Regions from separate parts of the Pseudomonas sp. CF161 genome, predicted to be linked through region 1. Evidence: predicted binding sites of a transcription regulator. Region 1 holds the regulator's gene; the other holds the start of a gene.

What was found. The regulator FliA, encoded in region 1, starts transcription of late flagellar genes. The targets are predictions, from matches to a motif close to CTAAAGTTTNNNNNNNNNNNGCCGNTAA.
Region 2: the regulator FliA is predicted to act here: its motif matches at 8,478-8,505, upstream of CF161_RS18325 (methyl-accepting chemotaxis protein).

Annotation. Positions count from the first base shown of each region.
Region 1 is NZ_ATLP01000107.1:86,615-97,591, forward strand. Features, by position in the region: gene CF161_RS24265 (CheW domain-containing protein) at 1-220, opposite strand, end outside; gene CF161_RS24270 (ParA family protein) at 305-1,093, opposite strand; gene motD (flagellar motor protein MotD) at 1,145-2,029, opposite strand; gene CF161_RS24280 (flagellar motor protein) at 2,045-2,785, opposite strand; gene CF161_RS24285 (chemotaxis response regulator protein-glutamate methylesterase) at 2,785-3,921, opposite strand; gene CF161_RS24290 (chemotaxis protein CheA) at 3,969-6,233, opposite strand; gene CF161_RS24295 (protein phosphatase CheZ) at 6,246-7,034, opposite strand; gene CF161_RS24300 (chemotaxis response regulator CheY) at 7,065-7,436, opposite strand; gene fliA (RNA polymerase sigma factor FliA) at 7,603-8,343, opposite strand; gene fleN (flagellar synthesis regulator FleN) at 8,340-9,170, opposite strand; gene flhF (flagellar biosynthesis protein FlhF) at 9,290-10,609, opposite strand; gene flhA (flagellar biosynthesis protein FlhA) at 10,621-10,977, opposite strand, start outside.
Region 2 is NZ_ATLP01000089.1:239,953-250,929, reverse strand. Features, by position in the region: gene CF161_RS18365 (sigma-54 dependent transcriptional regulator) at 1-590, shown strand, start outside; gene CF161_RS18360 (hypothetical protein) at 661-1,968, opposite strand; gene CF161_RS18355 (hypothetical protein) at 2,014-2,754, opposite strand; gene CF161_RS18350 (C39 family peptidase) at 2,800-3,480, opposite strand; gene CF161_RS18345 (hypothetical protein) at 3,544-4,533, opposite strand; gene CF161_RS18340 (hypothetical protein) at 4,598-5,176, opposite strand; gene CF161_RS18335 (hypothetical protein) at 5,178-5,627, opposite strand; gene CF161_RS18330 (AAA family ATPase) at 5,972-6,496, opposite strand; gene CF161_RS18325 (methyl-accepting chemotaxis protein) at 6,716-8,350, opposite strand; gene CF161_RS18320 (undecaprenyl-diphosphate phosphatase) at 8,639-9,469, shown strand; gene CF161_RS18315 (DUF1294 domain-containing protein) at 9,466-9,894, shown strand; gene CF161_RS18310 (MmcQ/YjbR family DNA-binding protein) at 9,891-10,235, opposite strand; gene CF161_RS18305 (LysR substrate-binding domain-containing protein) at 10,247-10,977, opposite strand, start outside.

The sequences.
Region 1 (10,977 bases):
GCGCCGCCGGCGGCGCGGCCTTGATCACCTTGGCGTCATGGGCCTGCTCTTCGAGCACCGCCAGCTGGAACTCGTCCAACTGCGCGACGGGCTCTTCGATCACGGCCACAGGGGGCGCCAGCGGTGCCGCTTCTTCTTCGGTCGCGTCCTGCAACAGCGCGTCCAGATAGGACTGCAGCGCCAATTGCGGCCGACTTTTTATGTCCAGAGGACGGTTCATATGAATGCCCATGGAGCGACCCCGACACAGTGACCTGTAGGGGTTATCGGCAAGATCGGGGTCCGGCTTGAATGAAGGCGCACGTCAGGCCACCTGCGCGACAAGCTGTTGCGCCAGCAGGTGCTTGAGCAGCGCCCGGTAGGCCAGGACGCCACGGCTCTTGCCGTCGAACTGCGAAGGTGTCAGGCCGGCCCGGCTGGCATCGCGCAGGCGGGTATCGACCGGGATATAGCCCTGCCAGATGTCGTCGGGAAACTTGTCGCGCAATACCCGCAAGGTGCCCAGGGAAGCCTGGGTCCGGCGGTCGAACAGGGTCGGCACGATGGTGAATGGCAGCGCCTGCTTGCGCGACCGATTGATCATCGCCAGGGTATTGACCATGCGCTCCAGGCCCTTGACCGCCAGATGCTCGGTCTGCACCGGGATCACCAACTGCTGGCTGGCCGCCAGGGCATTGACCATCAACACCCCGAGCAGCGGCGGGCTGTCGATCACGGCGTAATCAAAATCCTGCCACAGCTGCGCCAGGCTCTTGGCAATCACCAGGCCCAGGCCGCTCTGCCCCGGCGACTGGCGCTCAAGGGTCGCCAGCGCGGTGCTCGACGGCAGCAGGGAAATACGTTCATCGCTGGTGGGCAGCAGGAGCTGGCCCGGCAGATCCTGGGGCACGCTGCCCCGGTGCAGGAACAGGTCGTAGCTGCTGTGTTCCAGGGTGTCGGGGTCGTAACCGAAGTAACTGGTCATCGAGCCATGGGGGTCGAGGTCAACCACGACCACGCGCTTGCCCGCCTCGGCCAGCAAACCGGCTAAAGCGATGGAACTGGTGGTTTTACCGACACCACCCTTTTGATTGGCGACTGCCCAGACTCTCATTCGGATTGTTCCTCTCGACAAGCCAGAAGACCGGCCGAGAAATAGCACTAGTTATAAAGCGGGTGACGGAGAATTGACGGCGCTCTGTCGTACCGGCGTCTTGACCGGGGTTGGTGCAGTTTGTGTGCCAGCCCGCTTCAATGCGGCATCCGGTGTCGCATTGGCGGTGCCGGTACCGGTCAGGCTGCGTCGTACATCGAGGTTGCGCGACACCACCAGCACCACCCGGCGATTGCGCGCCCGGCCTTCGGCGGTGGCATTGTTGGCCACTGGCTGGAACTCACCATAGCCGACCGAGGCCATGCGCGCGGGGTTGACCCCCTGCATGGCCAGCATGCGCACGATACTCGCCGAACGGGCCGAGGACAGCTCCCAGTTAGTCGGGTATTGGGCGGTCTGAATCGGTTGATTATCGGTAAAACCTTCGACGTGGATCGGGTTGTCGAACGGCTTCAGAATCGCCGCCACCTTGTCGATGATATTGAACGCCAGGTCGCTGGGCATGGCGTCGCCGCTGCCGAACAACAGGCTGGAATTGAGTTCGATCTCGACCCACAACTCGTTGCCGCGCACGGTCATCTGGTTGGAGCTGATCAGGTCGCCAAAGGCTGCACTGATATCGTCGGCGATGCTCTTGAGCGGGTCGTTGGCCCCGGCGATGCCGGCGTCGGTCTCGTCGCTGTCCTTGACCAGCGGCTTGGCCGGGGTCACGGTCTTGGGCCGCTCATCACCGATGGGGATCGGCTTGAGAGCCCGATCGGAGTCGGTGAATACACCGACCAGCGCCTCGGAAATCACCTTGTACTTGCCTTCGTTGATCGACGAGATCGAGTACATGACCACGAAAAACGCGAACAGCAAGGTGATGAAGTCGGCGTAGGACACCAGCCAGCGTTCGTGATTGACGTGTTCTTCAGGCTTGCGGCGACGGGCCATGCTCCATTCCTCCCATCAATCCATGAAGCCTTGCAGCTTCAACTCGATGGAACGAGGGTTCTCACCTTCGGCAATCGACAGGATTCCTTCCAGCAACATTTCGCGATAACGCGACTGGCGCAAGGCAATCGACTTGAGCTTGGCCGCCACCGGCAGCAGCACCAGGTTGGCACTGGCCACACCGTAGATGGTGGCGACAAAGGCCACGGCAATGCCGCTGCCGAGCTGGGACGGATCGGCGAGGTTGCCCATCACGTGAATCAGGCCCATCACCGCACCGATGATGCCGATGGTCGGCGCATAGCCGCCCATGCTTTCAAAGACTTTGGCCGCTTCGATGTCGCGGCTTTCCTGGGTGTAGAAGTCCACCTCCAGGATGCTGCGGATGGCTTCCGGCTCGGCGCCATCCACCAGCAGTTGCAGGCCTTTGCGCGAATAGGCGTCAGGCTCGGCATCGGCCACGCCTTCCAGGCCCAGCAGGCCTTCCTTGCGCGCGGTCAGGCTCCAGTTGACGACCCGATCGATGCCGCCGGGCAGATCGACCCGGGGCGGAAAGAGGATCCAGCCCAGAATCTGCACGGCACGCTTGAATGCGCTCATCGGCGACTGCAACAAGGCCGCACCGATGGTGCCACCCAACACAATCAGCGCCGCCGGACCGTTGGCCAGGGCCGACAGGTGACCACCTTCCAGGTAGTTGCCGCCAATGATGGCGACAAACGCCATGATGATCCCGATAAGGCTCAAGACATCCATCAGATGCAGGCCTCGACCAGATGCCTGCCGATGTCATCCAGGCCGTACACCGCGTCTGCGAGGTCGGCTTTGACGATGGCCATTGGCATGCCGTAGATCACGCAGCTGGCTTCATCCTGGGCCCAGATCGCGCTGCCGCCCTGCTTGAGCAGGCGTGCGCCTTCGCGACCGTCGGCGCCCATGCCGGTGAGCACCACCGCCAGAACTTTGTCACCGTAGGACTTGGCTGCCGAACCGAAGGTGATATCCACGCAAGGCTTGTAGTTCAGACGCTCATCGCCGGGGAGGATTTTCACCGCGCCACGGCCGTCGATCATCATCTGCTTGCCACCCGGCGCCAGCAGGGCCAGGCCCGGACGCAGGATGTCGCCATCCTCGGCTTCCTTGACGCTGATCCGGCACAGCTTGTCCAGACGCTCGGCAAAAGCCTTGGTGAAGGCTGCCGGCATGTGCTGGATCAAGACGATCGGTGCCGGGAAGTTGGCCGGCAACTGGGTCAACACCCGCTGCAAGGCAACCGGACCGCCCGTGGACGTACCGATGGCCACCAGTTTGTAGGCTTTGCGTTTCGGTGCCGGCGACGAAGCGCTGGCCGCCGGAGCCCGGGCAGGCGCTGGTGCCGGCGCGGACGGACGCGGCGCAGCACTGCTGCTGCCGAAGCTGCTGATACCCGATGGCGCAGGCGCCGGGGCGGCAGCCGGCTGCGGAGCCGGAGTGCTGTAGCTGCTGAAACGACGGTTACTGCGCGAGATGCTGTGGACTTTCTCGCACAGCAGCTGCTTGACCTTCTCGGGGTTGCGCGAGATGTCTTCGAAGTTTTTGGGCAGGAAGTCGACCGCACCGGCATCCAGCGCATCCAGGGTTACCCGGGCGCCTTCATGGGTCAGCGAGGAAAACATCAATACCGGGGTTGGACAGCGCTGCATGATGTGCCGCACCGCCGTGATGCCATCCATCATCGGCATCTCGTAGTCCATGGTGATCACGTCCGGCTTGAGTGCCAGGGCCTGATCGATCGCCTCTTTGCCATTGGTCGCCGTACCGACGACCTGGATGTTCGCATCCGCTGAAAGAATTTCCGAGACGCGGCGGCGGAAAAACCCCGAATCGTCCACCACCAGGACTTTGACTGCCATAAACACTCCGTTAGGCGGGGCGAGGCAAATCGCCCCGCCACCCCGAATCAAATACGCCGTGCGGCGTAACGCTTGAGCATGCTTGGAACATCGAGGATCAGTGCAATGCGGCCGTCACCGGTAATGGTGGCGCCGGACATGCCCGGGGTCCCTTGCAGCATCTTGCCCAATGGCTTGATGACCACTTCTTCCTGGCCGACCAGTTGATCGACGACAAAGCCGATCCGCTGGGTGCCCACCGAAAGAATCACCACATGGCCTTCACGCTGCTCTTCATGAGCGGCGGAACGGACCAGCCAGCGCTTGAGGTAAAACAGTGGCAACGCCTTGTCGCGCACGATCACCACTTCCTGGCCGTCGACCACGTTGGTGCGCGACAGGTCCAGGTGGAAGATCTCGTTGACGTTGACCAGAGGGAACGCAAACGCCTGGTTGCCCAGCATGACCATCAGGGTCGGCATGATCGCCAAGGTCAACGGCACCTTGATCACGATCTTCGAGCCCTGGCCCTTGGTCGAGTAAATGTTGATCGAACCGTTGAGCTGGGAAATCTTGGTTTTCACCACGTCCATGCCCACGCCGCGTCCGGAGACGTCGGAGATCTCGGTCTTGGTCGAGAACCCCGGGGCGAAAATCAGGTTGTAGCACTCGGTGTCGCTCAGGCGATCAGCGGCATCCTTGTCCATCACCCCACGCTTGACGGCGATGGCGCGCAGCACATTCGGGTCCATGCCTTTGCCGTCATCGGAGATCGACAGCAGGATATGGTCGCCCTCTTGCTCAGCGGCCAGGATCACCTTGCCACCGCGCGCCTTGCCCGAGGCTTCGCGCTCTTCCGGTGACTCGATACCGTGGTCGACCGCGTTGCGCACCAAGTGGACCAGCGGGTCGGCCAGGGCCTCCACCAGGTTCTTGTCGAGGTCGGTTTCTTCGCCGACCAGCTCCAGGTTGATCTCTTTCTTCAGCTGCCGTGCAAGGTCGCGAACCAGGCGCGGGAAGCGCCCGAACACTTTCTTGATCGGCTGCATCCGGGTCTTCATCACCGCGGTCTGCAGGTCAGCCGTGACCACGTCGAGGTTCGACACGGCCTTTTGCATGGCTTCGTCGCCGCTGTTGAGACCCAGGCGCACCAGGCGGTTACGCACCAGCACCAGTTCGCCGACCATGTTCATGATCTCGTCCAGGCGTGCGGTATCAACCCGTACGGTGGTCTCGGCTTCACTGGCGGGCTTTTCTGGCGGTGGCGCTGCGGCGGCACGTGCCGGAGCAGGTGCGGCAGCGGCGGCAGGAGCCGCAGCCTTGGGAGCTTCGGCCTTGGGCTCGGGCTTTTTCGCCACGGGCTTGGGCGCTACCGCAGCCGCGGTCGCAGCGGCTGGAGCGGCAGAACCGGCACCCGCCACTTCGGAAAACTTGCCCTTGCCGTGCAACTCGTCGAGCAGGGATTCGAATTCGTGATCGCTGATCAGGTCGCTGCCGGCTGCAGCCGCGGCGGGCGCGGCAGCTGCCGGCACCGAAGCGACGGCAGACTCGAGCGCGTCCACGGCAAAGTTGCCCTTGCCATGCAACTGATCGAGCAGTGCTTCGAATTCATCATCGGTAATTTCGTTGCTGTCGCTCGCACCCGGCGTCGCTGCTTTCGCCGCGGCGGGTTCGCTCGCTGCGACGGCATCCGGGGCGAACTGGCCCTTGCCATGCAACTGGTCGAGCAAGGACTCGAACTCGGCATCGGTGATTTCGTCGCTGGCCGCATCGCTGCTGGCCACCAGAGCCGCCGCAGGCGCCTCGGCTTCGGCCTTGGCGGCGTTGAGCGAGTCCAGCAGCAGCTCGAATTCGTTATCGGTGATATCCCCCGATTCGCTTTCAGCCACCGGCTCGGCCACCGCTTCGGCCACTTCGGGCTCCGCCGCCACCTCTACCGCCGCCGCAGGTTCTGCCAGCCGCGCCAGGGCCGCAAGCAGCTCCGGAGTCGCGGCCGTGACCTGAGTCCGTTCGCGGACCTGGCCGAACATGCCGTTCACCGCGTCCAGCGCTTCGAGCACCACATCCATCAGCTCCGAGTCGACACGACGCTCACCCTTGCGCAGGATGTCGAAGACGTTCTCGGCGATGTGGCAGCACTCCACCAGCTCATTGAGCTGGAGGAAGCCGGCGCCCCCTTTAACAGTGTGAAAACCGCGAAAAATTGCATTGAGCAGATCCGCATCATCCGGTCGGCTTTCCAGCTCGACCAGTTGTTCGGACAGTTGCTCTAGAATCTCGCCGGCCTCAACCAGGAAATCCTGAAGGATCTCTTCATCGGCGCCGAAGCTCATTAATGGGTGCTCCTAGAATCCAAGGCTGGAAAGCAAATCGTCTACATCGTCCTGACCGGACACAACGTCTTCACGTTTATCGGCATGAATCTGCGGACCTTCACCCTTGGCGAGATGTTTTTGCGGATCTTTTTCGGCCAGGATCGATTCGCGGTCATGTTCGATGCCCGCAAAACGGTCGACCTGGCTGGCCATCAAGACGAGTTTGAGCAGATTGCTTTCGACTTCCGTGACCAACTGGGTCACACGCTTGATCACCTGGCCCGTGAGGTCCTGGTAATCCTGCGCCAACAGAATGTCGTTGAGATGGCCGGAAACGGTCCGGGTCTCCTGTTCGCTACGCGTCAGGAAACTGTCGACGCGCCGTGCCAGCTCGCGAAACTCTTCAGCCCCGACTTCGCGACGCATGAAGCGCCCCCAGTCAGCGCTCAAGGCCTGGGCATCGTTGCTCAGGCCGTTGACCAGCGGGGTGCTGCTTTCCACCAAATCCATGGTGCGATTGGCCGCGGCCTCGGTCAGCCTGACCACATAGGACAGGCGCTCGGTGGCATCCGTGATCTGTGAAACTTCCTCGGCTTGCGGCATATGCGGGTCAATCTGAAAATTGACGATCGCGCTATGCAGCTCGCGGGTGAGCTTGCCGACTTCCTGGTACAGGCCGCGGTCACGGGTCTGATTGAGCTCATGGATCAGTTGCACAGCCTCGCCAAACTTGCCTTTTTCAAGGCTCTCGACCAGTTCGTGGGCATGTTTTTTCAGGGTCGACTCAAAATCGCCCAATGAAGATTCGTTATGCTCCATAGCTCCCCCGTGGCGCAATGTCTTCGCGCATCAACCGATGCGTTCGAAGATTTTTTCGATCTTCTCTTTCAACGCCTGAGCCGTGAATGGTTTCACCACGTAGCCATTGACGCCGGCCTGAGCCGCTTCAATGATCTGTTCACGCTTGGCCTCGGCAGTCACCATCAGCACCGGCAGGTGCTTGAGCTTCTCGTCGGCGCGCACGTGGCGCAGCAAATCGATACCGGTCATGCCAGGCATGTTCCAGTCCGTTACCAGAAAGTCGATGCTCCCGCTGTTGAGGACCGGAATCGCGGTAGTACCGTCATCGGCCTCGACCGTGTTGGTGAAACCCAGGTCACGCAACAGGTTTTTTATGATCCGCCGCATCGTTGAGAAGTCATCAACGATGAGGATTTTCATGTTCTTGTCCAATTCGACCTCCAAGCAGTCTTAAACGCGCCCAGCACCTGAACGCGCCATTCAATCAATACGACGTAACACTCAACGACTGCATGGAATACACACTGCAAGACCGGTGCGGCATCACGCCTTACCGGTCCCGTTCGCAGTGTCCCCACACTGCCTGTCAGCGCGCTCGCCACTCCCCCAAACGCCCCCGCAAGCGGGCCGCGCACTGGCTGTGTAACTGGCTGACCCGCGATTCGCTGACCCCCAGGACCTCACCGATTTCCTTGAGGTTCAGCTCTTCGTCGTAGTACAGCGCCAAGACCAGTCGCTCACGCTCCGGCAAATTGGCAATCGCGTCCGCCAGCGCCGCCTGGAAGCGTTCATCTTCCAGATCGCGTGACGGCTCGAGATGAGCACTCGCGCCATCCTCATGCAGCCCTTCATGCTCGCCGTCCTGCAAAAGGTCGTCGAAGCTGAACAGGCGGCTGCCCAAGGTGTCGTTCAAAATCCCGTAATAATCGTCGAGGCTCAATTCAAGTTCGGCCGCAACTTCATGATCTTTAGCGTCACGACCGGTTTTAGCTTCAATTGAGCGAATGGCATCACTGACCATTCGTGTATTGCGGTGTACTGAACGTGGTGCCCAATCGCCCTTGCGCACTTCGTCGAGCATCGCCCCACGAATACGAATCCCGGCATAAGTCTCGAAACTTGCGCCCTTGCTCGCATCGTACTTGGTCGACACTTCGAGCAAACCGATCATCCCGGCCTGGATCAGGTCTTCGACCTGGACACTGGCCGGCAGCCGTGCCAGCAGGTGGTAGGCGATACGCTTGACCAGAGGCGCATAACGCTCGATCAATTCATATTGGCTGTCACGCGCCGACTTCTTGTACAGGTTGTAGCCGCTGGCTGTCATAGCACCGGTCCTGCTGTTTGCTGCACGAGACGCTCGACAAAAAACTCCAGATGCCCACGTGGGTTGGCAGGCAACGGCCAGGTATCGACTTTTTGCGCAATGGCCTTGAACGCCAGCGAGCACTTCGAACGAGGAAAGGCTTCATAGACCGCACGCTGCTTTTGCACGGCCTTGCGTACGCATTCGTCGTAAGGAACTGCACCGACGTATTGTAAAGCCACGTCCAGGAAGCGATCCGTGACCTTGGTCAACTTAGCGAACAGATTGCGACCCTCCTGCGGGCTTTGCGCCATGTTGGCCAGGACCCGGAAGCGGTTCATGCCGTAGTCGCGATTGAGCAGTTTGATCAGCGCGTAGGCGTCAGTGATCGAAGTCGGTTCGTCGCAGACCACCAGCAGGACTTCCTGGGCCGCGCGGACAAAACTGACTACCGAGTCACCAATACCCGCAGCGGTGTCGATGACCAGCACATCGAGGTTGTCGCCGATATCACTGAAGGCCTGGATCAGGCCAGCATGCTGGGCCGGGCTCAGGTGCACCATGCTCTGGGTGCCGGAGGCGGCAGGCACGATACGGATCCCGCCCGGGCCCTGGAGCAACACGTCGCGCAGCTCGCAACGGCCCTCGATGACGTCAGCCAGGGTACGTTTGGGGGTCAGGCCCAGCAGGACGTCGACATTGGCCAGGCCCAGGTCGGCGTCCAGCAGCATGACGCGCCGGCCGAGCTCAGCCAGGGCCAGTGACAAGTTCACTGACACGTTAGTCTTGCCGACGCCACCCTTGCCGCCGGTCACCGCAATCACCTGTACGGGATGCATGCTGCCCATGTTCTTTCTTTACCTTGTCTTACTTAGACGGGGCCACATAACTGGCTGCGCGTTCACCGTTGGAACAATGCATGGCAGACCATCGATGTAGATACGGTGCAATCTCTTCATGGCCACCCTCATCCAACCCGTTTTGCGGGGTTGTGATAGAGGTCCGCGAACATGTCGGCCATGGCTTCTTCGCTGGGTTCTTCCTGCATCTGCACGCTCACTGCGCGGCTGACCAACTGGTGCCGGCGCGGCAGGTGCAGATCGTCAGGAATCCGTGGCCCATCGGTCAGATAGGCAACGGGCAATTCATGACTGATCGCCAGGCTCAACACTTCACCGAGGCTGGCTGTTTCATCCAGTTTAGTCAGGATGCAACCGGCCAACCCGCAGCGCTTGTAGCTGTGATAGGCGGCGGTGAGCACCTGTTTCTGGCTGGTGGTGGCCAGGACCAGATAATTCTTCGATTTGATCCCGCGACCGGCCAGGCTTTCGAGCTGCATGCGCAGGGCCGGGTCGCTGGCTTGCAGGCCGGCGGTATCGATCAGCACCACACGCTTGCGCAACAGTGGGTCGAGCGCCTGCGCCAGGGACTGGCCCGGGTCGACATGGGTCACCGACACATTGAGGATGCGCCCCAGGGTCTTGAGCTGTTCCTGGGCACCGATACGGAAGCTGTCCATGCTCACCAGCGCGATATTGTGCGCGCCGTACTTGAGCACATAACGCGCCGCCAGCTTGGCCAGGGTGGTGGTCTTGCCCATGCCGGCAGGGCCGACCATGGCGATCACACCGCCCTCTTCCAAAGGCTCGACCTCAGGGGTCACGATCATCCGCGCCAGGTGCGCCAGCAGCATGCGCCAGGCCTGACGGGGTTCGTCGATTTCAGTCACCAGCGCCAGCAGGTCACGGGCCAGGGGGCCGGACAAGCCGATACGCTGCAGGCGACGCCAGAGGTTGGCCTGCTCCGGACGGCTGCCTTGCAGCTGACTCCAGGCCAGGGAACCAAGTTGGACTTCCAGCAGTTCGCGCAGGCCATTGAGTTCGAAGCGCATCGAATCGAACGCCCGCTGGTCCACGCCATCTGCCGCAACAGGGGCCGGCGCCGGACGGTGCGGCTCGGAAAAAGTCGGTTCGATCAGCGGCTCGGCTGCCGTCAGTGGCAGGCCGGCGAACAGCTGACGATTGGTCATGGCATCGCTGTCGCCACGCAGGCTCAATTCCGCCTGGGCGGTCACGATCCGCGACTGGGTCTTGCGCAGCTCATCCTCGAGCTCCATGTTCGGCACGCGCGGCGCCAGCGCCGACAGCTTGTAGTCGAGGGCAGCCGTCAGCTCGACACCGCCAGCAATGCGGCGGTTGCCGATAATGGCGGCCTCTGCGCCCAGCTCATCACGAACCAGTTTCATGGCCTGACGCATATCGGCGGCGAAAAAACGCTTAACTTGCATAACCCGTTACCTCAGCCGTTGGGCCCTACTGTCGCAACGATGGTCACTTGTTTGTTGTCAGGGATTTCCTGGTACGCCAACACATGCAAACCGGGGACTGCCAAACGTCCAAACCGTGAAAGCATTGCGCGTACCGGACCTGCCACCAACAGAATCACCGGTTGACCTTGCATCTCTTGACGCTGCGCCGCATCGATCAGCGAACGTTGCAGCTTTTCAGCCATGCTTGGCTCCAGCAGAACGCCTTCTTCCTGGCCTTGTCCTGCCTTCTGCAGACTATTGAGCAATATTTGTTCCAACCTTGGCTCCAAGGTGATCACAGGCAGCTCGGACTCAGTGCCTACAATGCTTTGGACGATGGCACGCGA
Region 2 (10,977 bases), on a different contig from region 1:
TGCAAGCCAACCTGCTGCGCTTTCTCCAGGAAAAGCACATCGAGCGGGTTGGCGGCAGCCAGCCGATCCCGGTGGATGTGCGGGTGTTGGCCGCAACCCACGTCGACCTGGAGTCGGCGATTGGCAAGGGCCGTTTTCGCGAGGATCTGTATTACCGGCTCAATGTCCTGCAAGTGATCACCGCGCCGTTGCGCGAGCGCCACGGCGACCTGGGCATGCTGGCCAACCACTTTTCCCACTTCTACAGCCAGGAAACCGGACGCCGCCCGCGCAGCTTCAGCGAGGACGCCCTGGTGGCCATGGGCAAACATGATTGGCCGGGCAATGTGCGTGAGCTGGCCAACCGGGTGCGGCGCGGCCTGGTGCTGGCCGAGGGGCGGCAGATCGAAGCCCGGGACCTGGGACTGCTCAGCCAGCAAGCCATCAGCGCGCCCATGGGCACCCTCGAAGACTACAAGCACCGTGCCGAGCGCCAGGCGTTGTGCGATGTGCTCAATCGCCACAGTGACAACCTCAGTGTCGCCGCCCGGGTCCTGGGGGTGTCGCGCCCGACCTTCTACCGTTTGCTGCACAAGCATCAGATTCGCTAATCTCACGCGCACTAAAAAGGCCCGCTGCGATTGATCTCGCAGCGGGCCTTTTTTAGCGGTTGGCGGGCGGTTAGAAGTAGTACGGGAATTTCAGGCTGAAGGTGAAGTCCGGGGCATCTTCGGTCATGCCGAGGGACAGGTTGGGCACGATGGTCAGGTTGTCGGTGGCGGCGATAGTCATGCCTACGTTGAAGTAACCGGCGTTGGCATCGCTGGAGACCACCGATTGCCAGTCGCCGCCGTTGGGCTTGAGCTTGCTTTTACGCTGTATCAGGTCCGAAACCGAGAACGACATACTCATTTTCTCGTTGAGGGCGAAGGCTACGCCCGCACCGATCTGATAACTGTCGCCCAGTTGTACCTTGCCGGGTGTCTTGCTACCGACTGTGGAGCTGATGTCGCCAAAAGACTCTTCCAGGTTATGGGTGTAGGACAGGGTCCCGAACAGCACGGCGGGGTCGAAAGTCTTGACCAGGGAGATGCCGGGAGTGATCGACCAGACGCCGTTACCGGTTGGCAGGCTTTCAGGTACGTAGAGGTTGTTGTTGGCGCTCGATTGAACCAGCTTGATACCGAACGGCTCCTTGCCGGTCGGTGCCTTGACGCGCAGTGTCGCCACCGCGTCAGGCCAGAAATCCGATTCGTCGAGGAACTTATAGGCCACACCGAAATTGACGTCGCCCAGTGTCGGGTCGCGTGTAACCGACTGTTCGGTGGTGGTGGTCCCGGCGCCCCCGCCGCCCCCAGATTGATAAGTTGATTCGCGGTAGACCACAGGTGCGTTGATATCGAACTGCCAACGGTTGTTGAGGTTATAGCGAGCGGTCAGGTCCAGGGTCCAGTTATCGGCCTTGATCCGGTCCAGGTTGATGTTGCCGAGAAAAATCGAGTCCAGTGCCAGAAAACCGTTAACCGTCAATTGCCGCGCATCGTAGCGGGCATAGCTGATACCGGTTTCAAAGCTGAATTTGCCGCCGCCGAAGAAGCCGCTGGCCTCGTCATACAGGTTGCTGACACTTTGGGCGGGCGCCGAATCGTCCCTGAGGGACTGACCATAGGACGCTCCACCCGCAGCACCTCCGGATGCAGCCGCAGCGCCGGTGCCGGTACTGGCTCCGGCAACCTGGGTGTTTCCTCGCAAGTCGGCAGGGGACTTGGCCAAGCGCTTGGGTGGAGGCGCGGCGGGTTGATCTTCAACCTGACGCACCCTTTGTTCCAGTACAGCCAACGCTTTCTGCTGAACTTCGTAACGTTGCTTCAGCTCCAGAAGCTCTTGTTTCAGGGTCTCTACGTCCGTATTGGGCGCTGCCTGCAGCAGCGTTGCAGGAAATAGAGTGCTCAAACATACAACTGCGCGCAGTGACACCGATCGATACATGAAATAAGCCGTCCCTTTTAGCCCAATGGTCGGACTCAGCGTAGTTCAATAACCCAAGTTGCGTAGTCCCTTGAGGGTGTTCAAATTACAGTCCAATGCGCCCGCGCTGGGGCCGTTATTGTTGAGCACCACATTGAGCTGTGTCAGGTTGCTGACCATGTTGCTATTGCCGAGCAGGCGGGTGTTTTGCAGCAGGCCGCCCTGGGCCACTTGCTGCAAGGTGCTGCCCTGGTTGTTGTTGGCCAGAATGGCCATCTGGATCCCGCCGTTGACGGCCGAGACGCTGACGCTACCGGCGCCGTTGCTGCCGCTGATGGTCTGTCCGGCCAGCAGTGCCTGGCCCTGGCCTGGGACCAGTGCCGGAGCCTGAGAGCCCTCGGTTACGTTGATGCTGATGTCGTTGTAGGCGCTGTTGCCGTCGCCGGCCGCCCTGACGCTCTGGGTAATGCCTTGGGTGGTGCCAAGGCCTGCGCCACCGACAACGTTGCCGGAGCCCTGAGTCGGCGTGGTGCCGTTACCGGTCTGGGTGATGGTTGAGACATAGAATTCGGGTTTGACAGTTGCTTGCTGGATCTGCATCGACGTGGTTGCGCCTACCAGGTCCCCACTGGCGTTGCGCCAGGTGCTGCTCATGACGATGCCGAAGCTGATGATGCGCCCCGGCATTACATAACGGCCCCGCAATTGCGAGAGTTCTTGGTCCTGGACTTCGATCGGTTTGAAGCCAGCGTGTGCTGGAAGAGCCGCTACCAGGCAGGCAGCGGCCAGCCAGTATGAGGTTTTCATCTGCTGCTCCCGGAGCGTCCTGCCCCAATTATCATTATTGGGCTTCTAGAAGAAGTCGCTCTGTATGAAGCCAAAATCCATCAGTTCTGCGTCTTTGACCGGACTGAAGCTATCGAGCTTGTTTTTTGCAGTCAGCGGCATAGGCGGATCGAGCAGGGCGTTGGCCTTGTCGTAACCGGGACCGATGATGGCGAAGACAATGCCGTTCCAGCCTTTGACGAAGTCTTCATGGGAGTAGCGTTTGTGCCCCAGTACTGGGTCGGCGATATACACCCAGTCTTTCTGTGCCCGCTGCATCACCACGAAGTGCTTGTAGCCGCGAATTTCCATCAGCACCACTACCGGAATGGTCACTGCCTCGAGTTTTTCAGGAGGGATCCGGTAGCCCCGTGCCCGCATGCCGATGCTTTCTACGTAGCGCTTCATATCGAGCATGGAGAAACCCTGGGTGCGTACCAGGTCCTGGTCGGAGTTGACCAGCATGCCTTTTATGATGTGCTCCTCATCGACGTCGAGCCAATAGGCCTGGCGCAGGACCGTTGCCAGAGCGGCAGCGCCGCAGCTGAAATCGGTTTTTTGTTCGACTATGTCGCTGAATTTGCGCTCCCGCAGACTTTGCACCTGTTTGTACACCAGATTGCCGCCGGGCAAGACAGCGACGGCCATTTGGGCAGCCTGAGTCAGACCTGACAGGCATAGCAGCAGAGTGAGGGTCGCAATACGCATGATCGATACGCCTTTTGAGACTGTGGAAAAGCCCCGTTGCCGGGGCTTTTGTTTCGATCGCGATTACATGCAGGCTTTGCAGCCAGCAGCGATGGACAGCGAGTTGCTTTGTTGGTTGCCTACACCGGCCGAGACGTTGGCGCCGCCGTTGCCGGAGAAGCCGTTCATCGAGTTGCTCATGGTGGCGTTGTTGACCACTGGGTTTTTCCAGCCGTCTTTGGTCAGCACTTGCTGGGTCCAGTAGCCAGCCAGTTCGATCGTGCCTTGTTCTTTGAAGGTGAATTTTTGATCGTCGTTGCCATGGCCTTTGTTGTCGCCGTAGCCATGACCGCTGCCATGACCGTCGTCGCCTTCGATTTTGCCGCTGCCGGTACCTTTGTAGGTGCCCGAGGCTACGAAGCCACCGCTGAGGGTGTCTTTTTTGTAGGCCTGTACGCCTTTGTTATCCACGACCAGGTTGGTCGACTGTTGGTTGGCCGAAGCAGCCGCAGTCGCTACGCGACCACCGGATACGGCGATGGCCAGGTTGTTTTTCTGTTGGTTGAAGTCGCCGGCGGTGACGTTGATGCCCAGGTTGCCCGAGCCGTTGTTGCCGGAGTTGTTCAACGTAGCGTTGTTTTGAGTCGAAGAGTTTTTCACGTAGTTATTGTTGTTGTACTGAGTGGCACTCGAGGCGGCCACGGCGGAACCGAAGATGAAGCTTTCGTCAGCGGTTGCCAGGGCTACAGCGTTGTCTTGTTGGTTGCCATCGCCTGCCGCAACGTTGGCGCCCATGTTGCCGTTGGAGTTGTTGAGCGAGTTGTCGGCCTTGGCGTTGTTATTGGTGCCTTGGTTTTTCACCACGTTGGTGTTGCTGTTTTGCACGTCGATCACTGCTGCGCCGGCCCCGGCGGTGATTTGCAGCAGAGTGTTCAGGTCAGGACCCTGATTGTGATCGTTGTGGCCATTACCATGACCGTTGCCATTACCTTGTCCGCCGCCCGCTTGTGCAGCCATTGCCATTACTGCAGCCAGTGCGAAAACCAGTGGTTTGAGAGCCATTGTAGGTTTCATGGTGTTTCTCCGGTGCTTATTAGTTGGTTAAGTGTTGGTACTTTCTAATTGCACTGCGTTTGGGTCAGTCAGCGACCCGGATGCTCAGGGTGTTAGCCATTCGGTTCCCCACCCCGGCACTCTGGTTCACCTGAATCACTCCACGGCTGCCGGTGAAGGCCTGGTCGCTGGTAACGACCTGGCGGCTGCCTTGATGAGTGTCAGTTGCTCCTGAGCTTGGTAACAGCGCCACGTTCTGTTGGGACAGGACGCTGTCGTCGATGCCTTGCGGATTGGCACTGATGCTGATCCGCATGGCGTTGAGCATTTGGTTGTTGGCCCCGGCCGACTGGTTCACGCCCAGTACCCCGTTGCCGTTACTGAAAGAGTTGCCGCTAATGGTGCTGCTGGCATTGACCGAGCGTTCGGCAGGCGTGTCCAGACGCTGTTTCACGCTGGTGCTGGCGCTGGCATTGGTGCCAATCGCAATGGCCCGCACGTTGGCTTGCTGTTGCTGGTCGCCGGCGGCCTGGTTGACGTTGAAGTTGCCGGTGTAGCCGCTGCCGGAATTCTGGATGATCGAGGTGTCTGCGACTTGGCTCGCCGAATCGGCCATGGCGGCGGTGCAGGTGAACAGGGCGATAAACAACAGGGACCGATTCATCTCACTTGCCCCCCAGGTTGTTTAGCGGCGTCATACCGGTGCTGATCGAGCGGTTGATCGACCCCGAGATCGAGTTGCCCGACCCACCGCCGTGGCTGGCGGCCATGCCTGGCAGGCCGTTGGGATTGGTCACCACATTCATTCCGGCCATACCCGTGCCGCCAGGCATGACGGTGGTCCGAATCAAGGCACCGCTGCTGATCCCGGCGAATTCGCCATCGCTCATTTCGTTACCGCTAATGATGTGGGTGATGCGAGCGGCCGGGTTGGTATTGACGGTGGTCGGGTTTGGGTCTGGCTGCAGAGCTTTGCGGCCCAGGGGCTGAGCCTGGACGGTACGTTGCAGCACAATCACGCCGTCGCCGGCGGCCTGTACCGGAAGGCAATACGCCGCGCTGACGGCACAACCGATCAGCAAGAGGCGGGTCAAACCTTGATTGATATTCCCCACGGCGGCATTCCTTCTTCTGAGCGCTGGCCCTAACCAGAGCGTTGACAGGAAGAGAGCAGGAGCTGTGCCGCTTTTTAATTCTTTCGAAAATTCAAGGCCTTGGATTTTTTTGCCGGGGGCGGCGATCGCGAGTGTTTCAACCCTGAGACAGGTGGCAGGACCGGCACATGGCCATAGGCGGGCCGATGCTCTAGATCAGGGGTTCGCAGGAGGCTGTATCAGTGGCTTAACAGATCCGCGAGCAATCACGGCGAGCCTTGGCGCAGGCTGATATGGGGGCGGGCACCTGTTTCAGGAATGGACACTTGGGCCCTGTTCGGCGGGAAAATGCGCGGGTTCGGGCTTCAACCGGCGAGCAATTGGCCGACCTGAGCCAGGGCCAGTTGCCGGCGTTGCTCCCAATCACCGCCGACCACCGTAAACGGCTGGTGGTGCTGCACCAGCCAGTCCCGCGAAGCCTGGAAAAACCCCAGCCGCTGCTCCAGCTGCGGCTGGCAGCGCTGGCCGTCGTCGACCCAGCCCACCTGCTCCGGTGACAGCAGCAGGTGCAGGTCGTAGCGCCGGGCCAGCAGTTCGGGTTCGAGCCAGGGCGGGCAGTCGCCAAACAGGGTCTGGCTCCAGAGCATATTGCTCAGCAAATGAGTGTCGAGGATCAACAGTTCAGGGTTGCGCGCCCGGGCGGCGTCCTCCCAGGCCAGTTGGCCCCGGGCGATCTGCGGGATATCGGCGAAGCAGGTGTCGCGGCCTTGCTGGTCGATGAAGTGGCGCACGTACTCGCCGACCTGGATGCCCCCCAGGCGCGCCTGCAACTCGTTGGCCAGCCAGCTCTTGCCGCTGGACTCGGGGCCGGTCAGCACCACCACCTTCATGCTCGGGAGACCGCAGTGGCGCGCCCATTTGCCCGCCCGCCGGCGTTGGCCCTGAGCCAGGCGGCAACGGCGCCGAGCGCAACGGCAAACAGTTCAAGCCCGGGCATGGACAGTCCTTGGGAAAATGGAGGAGGGCGCGGATTGTAACCAGAGTGCGACGCTGCGCGTTAGTCCGCGAGCGCGGCGAAGGTGGCGGGCAGGGCCCGCCACCGTGGCGGGCTAGACGCGGAACTGGCGCAACAGGCCGTTGAGCTGCTCGCTGAGCTCCTTGAGGTGGCGGCTGGCGGCGCTGGACTGTTCGGCCGCCATCGCCGTGCTGTGGGACAGGCCGGCGGCCTGGGTCACGTTCTGGTTGATGTCTTCGACCACATGGGCCTGCTGCAGGGTGGCGCTGGCGATGGAGGCGTTGAGCCCATTGAGGTTGCGCAGCGCCTGGCCGATGGCATTCAGGCTCTGGCCGGCCAGGCCGGCCTGTTCGATGGTCATCTGCGAAGCACGGCTGCTGTCGCCAATCACCTTGACCGCGGCTTCGGAGTGGTTCTGCAGGCGCTCGATCATCGACTGGATCTCGGCCGTGGATTTCTGCGTGCGTTGTGCCAGCAACCGCACCTCATCGGCCACCACCGCAAAGCCGCGACCCTGTTCACCGGCGCGGGCCGCCTCGATGGCCGCATTCAAGGCCAACAGGTTGGTCTGCTCGGCGATCGAGCGGATCACCTCCAGCACACTGCCGATCTGGGTACTTTCCGCGGCCAGGGTGCGAATGACTTCAACCGCCTGGTCGATGGTGCTCGACAGCCGGTCGATCTGTTGCAGGCTGCCGTCGATATTGACCTGGCCCTGTTGCGCCTGGGCCTCGGCATCGCGCATTTCACTGGCGGCATGCTCGGCGTTTTTTGCCACATCCTGCACGCCGTAGGTCACCTCGTTGATGGCGGTGGCCACCAGCTCCATCTGCTGCGATTGCTGCTGGCTGCGTTCCTGGGCCTGGCTGGCGTTGCTGCCCAGGTCTGCCGAGGACTGTTCCAGGGCTCCAGCGGACACCTGCAGCTGACTGACCACCAGGCGCAACTTGGCGGTAAAGCCGTTGAAGTGCCGCGCCAGTTCCGTGACTTCATCCTGGCCGTGGGTATCGAGGGTACGGGTCAGGTCGCTTTCGCCGCTGGCGATATTGGCCATGGCGTGCACTGTTTCCTGCAGGGGGCGCACGATGCTGCGGGCGATCAGCGCCACCAGCAGGCCCATCAGCAGCGCAATGCCCAGGCCGATAAACGACGCCTGACGGACCTGGGTGTAGAACTCGGCCTGCATGTCATCGATATACACCCCTGAACCGATGATCCAGCCCCAGGGCTGGAACAGCTGGACATAGGAGGTTTTCTGCACCGGCGCGTCCGCCCCGGGCTTCGGCCAGCGGTAGTCGACCATGCCGGCGCCCTTGGTCTTGGCGATGTTGACCATCTCGTTGAACAGGGCAAAGCCATCCGGGTCCTTGATCGCCGAGAGGTTCTGGCCTTCAAGCTTGGGGTTGGCCGGGTGCATGACCATCACTGGGGTCAGGTCGTTGATCCAGAAGTAGTCGTTCTGGTCATAGCGCAAGCCGCGAATCACGCTCAGGGCCTGTTTCTGCGCGGCCTCGCGGCTCAGGGTGCCGGCGGTTTCAAGGCTCTGGTAGTAGGCCAGCACGCCGTTGGCGGTCTGCACCACATGTTGGGTTTTCTGCGCCTTGGCCTGATACAGATCGTTGTGGATCTGCTTGAGCATCAACATGCCCAGGGTCAATAGCATGAGCACCGCGACTATCAGGATCAGCCACAGCCGGCGGCTGATCGATACATTGCGCAAGCTATTCATCATTGCGTCACTCCGATTTGTTGTTCTTGTCATCAATAGTCGCGAGTATTCAGGCACCTTGTCGGGCCGGGGCGCCGAGCCTGTCGGCCAGACAAGGTCGAAGCGTTATTCATGCATGTCTGATAGGATTTCGGCCCCGCAGCGGAAAACCTGAATCCGTCTTGATTTTTCACGGATTTTTCATCGGTTGTTGTTAATTCTATTGCGCGCGGACCACCGCTACGCTCATCGCAGTGAACACTAAAAAAACGATCAGGGCCTGCTGCAGCACGGCCTTATGGGGGATTGATGGATCTTTGGACCGCCGCTCAGGCGTTGATACTTGGGGTTGTCGAGGGGCTGACAGAGTTTTTGCCCATCAGCAGCACCGGCCACCAGATTATTGTGGCGGACCTGCTCGACTTTGGCGGTGAGCGCGCCATGGCGTTCAACATCATCATCCAGCTCGGCGCGATCCTGGCCGTGGTCTGGGAGTTTCGGCGCAAGATCTTCGACGTGGTGGTGGGCCTGCCCAGGCAACGCAGCGCCCAGCGGTTTACCGTCAACCTGCTGATCGCATTTTTCCCGGCCGTGGTGCTGGGGGTGATTTTTGCCGACCTGATCCATCAATACCTGTTCAACCCGATCACGGTGGCCACGGCCCTGGTGGTCGGCGGGGTGATCATGCTCTGGGCCGAGCGCCGCGAGCACGAGGTGCATGCCCACAGCGTTGATGACATCACCTGGCAGGACGCGCTGAAAGTCGGTTTCGCCCAATGCCTGGCGATGATTCCCGGCACCTCGCGCTCCGGATCGACCATCATCGGCGGCCTGCTGTTCGGCCTGTCGCGCAAGACCGCTACCGAGTTTTCGTTCTTCCTGGCCATGCCGACCATGGTCGGAGCGGCGGTGTATTCCGGCTACAAATACCGTCATCTGTTCCAGCCCGATGACATGCCGGTGTTCGCCATCGGCTTCGTGACCGCGTTTATCTTCGCCATGATCGCGGTCAAGGGCCTGCTCAAATTCATCGCCAGTCACAGTTACGCCGCGTTTGCCTGGTACCGGATCGTGTTCGGCCTGCTGATCCTCGCCACCTGGCAGTTCGGCTGGGTGGACTGGGCGGCGGCCAAGTCTTGAGCGAACCACGGAGCAGTGCTCGCCCCGGGCGCAACAGCGGGACGGTGGTTGCGCACCCACGCCTGAAGTGGCTGGCATTCGTCCTGCTGTGTGGGCTGCCGTTGTTCGGCTCGCTGTCCCTATGGCAGCAGGGGGTGTCGCTGCTGCCCCTGGTCGGTTATGGGGTCGTCAGCGGCCTGACCTTTGTGCTCTACGGCTACGACAAGCGCCAGGCCCGCAACAACGGCCAGCGCACACCGGAAAAGGTCCTGCACGCCCTGGAACTGGCCGGTGGCTGGCCGGGTGCCTTGCTGGCGCAGCAAGTGTTCCGGCACAAGACGCGCAAGGTCTCGTACCAGGTGCTGTTCTGGCTGATCGTGGCGTTGCACCAGGTGTTCTGGATCGACCGCCTGTTTCTCGACGCCGGGCTGTCGAACCTGCTCTAAAGCAGCAGGCCCACTTGCAGCCGCTTCGGCAATTTGGCCACCACCAATTGATGGGAGCGCCGCAGCAGCTCTTGCAGTTCGCCGGCGGCCAGCGGGTAGGGCGTGTCCATGATCACCCAATGGGCTCGCGCCAGATAAGGCGCGGGATGGATGCCCGGGCGGTCGACATGGCCGAGGAATAACTCCTTGTCGACCTTGAACGCCAGGGAGTCGCCCCGCAGGCCTTGCAGGGCGAACATCTTGTTGCCGGCAATGGAAAACACCCGCACGCCGCCCCACTTGTAGTCTTCCCGGGCGCCGGGCAGGGCCAGGCAGAATTGCGCCACGTCGTCTTCGCTCATGGGTTTGGCTTTCACAGGGTTCGGTCTCCGCAGCTCTTGAAGGATTCGGTCAGGTGGTCGATCCAGGCCCGTACGGCCGGCAATAACCCGCGGCGATGGGGATAAACCGCCTGCAGCCAGCCACCCGGCAGCGACCACTGGGGCAGCAGTTGCACCAGCTGCCCGGTTTGCAGTTCTTCCTCGCAGTACATCATCGGCAGCACGGTGAAGCCCAATCCTGAAAGGGTGCAGGCCTTGCGCACGATAAAGTCGTCGATGCCCAGCCGCGCCTCCAGCGCCAGATCAAACTGAGTGCCCTGTTCGTCGAACATGCGCAAATGCACCTGGCGATCGGCCTCCAGGGCTCCGAGCACCGGCACCTGGTGCAGGTCTTGCGGGTGGCTGATGCTGCGCTCGCGCAGAAAGTCCGGGCTGGCGACCATCACCGTCTGCGCCTGGCGCAGGCGGCGGGTGACCAGCAGCGGGTCTTCATCCCCCAGTTCGCGCACACGCAGGGCCACGTCGATGCCCTCGGTCACCAGGTCGACACGGCGATTTAGCAGCATCATCTCCAACTGCACATGGGGGTGTTTGCCGAGAAAGGTGCTGATGACCTGTGGCAGGAACTGGTGCGCCAGGCCCACCGGGCAGGACACCCGCAGGCGCCCGCGGGGCTCGCTGGACATGCTGGCCACGGCTTCATCGGCCATTTCCGCCTCCAGCAGCATGGCCTGGCAATGGCGCAAATAGCGTTCGCCGACCG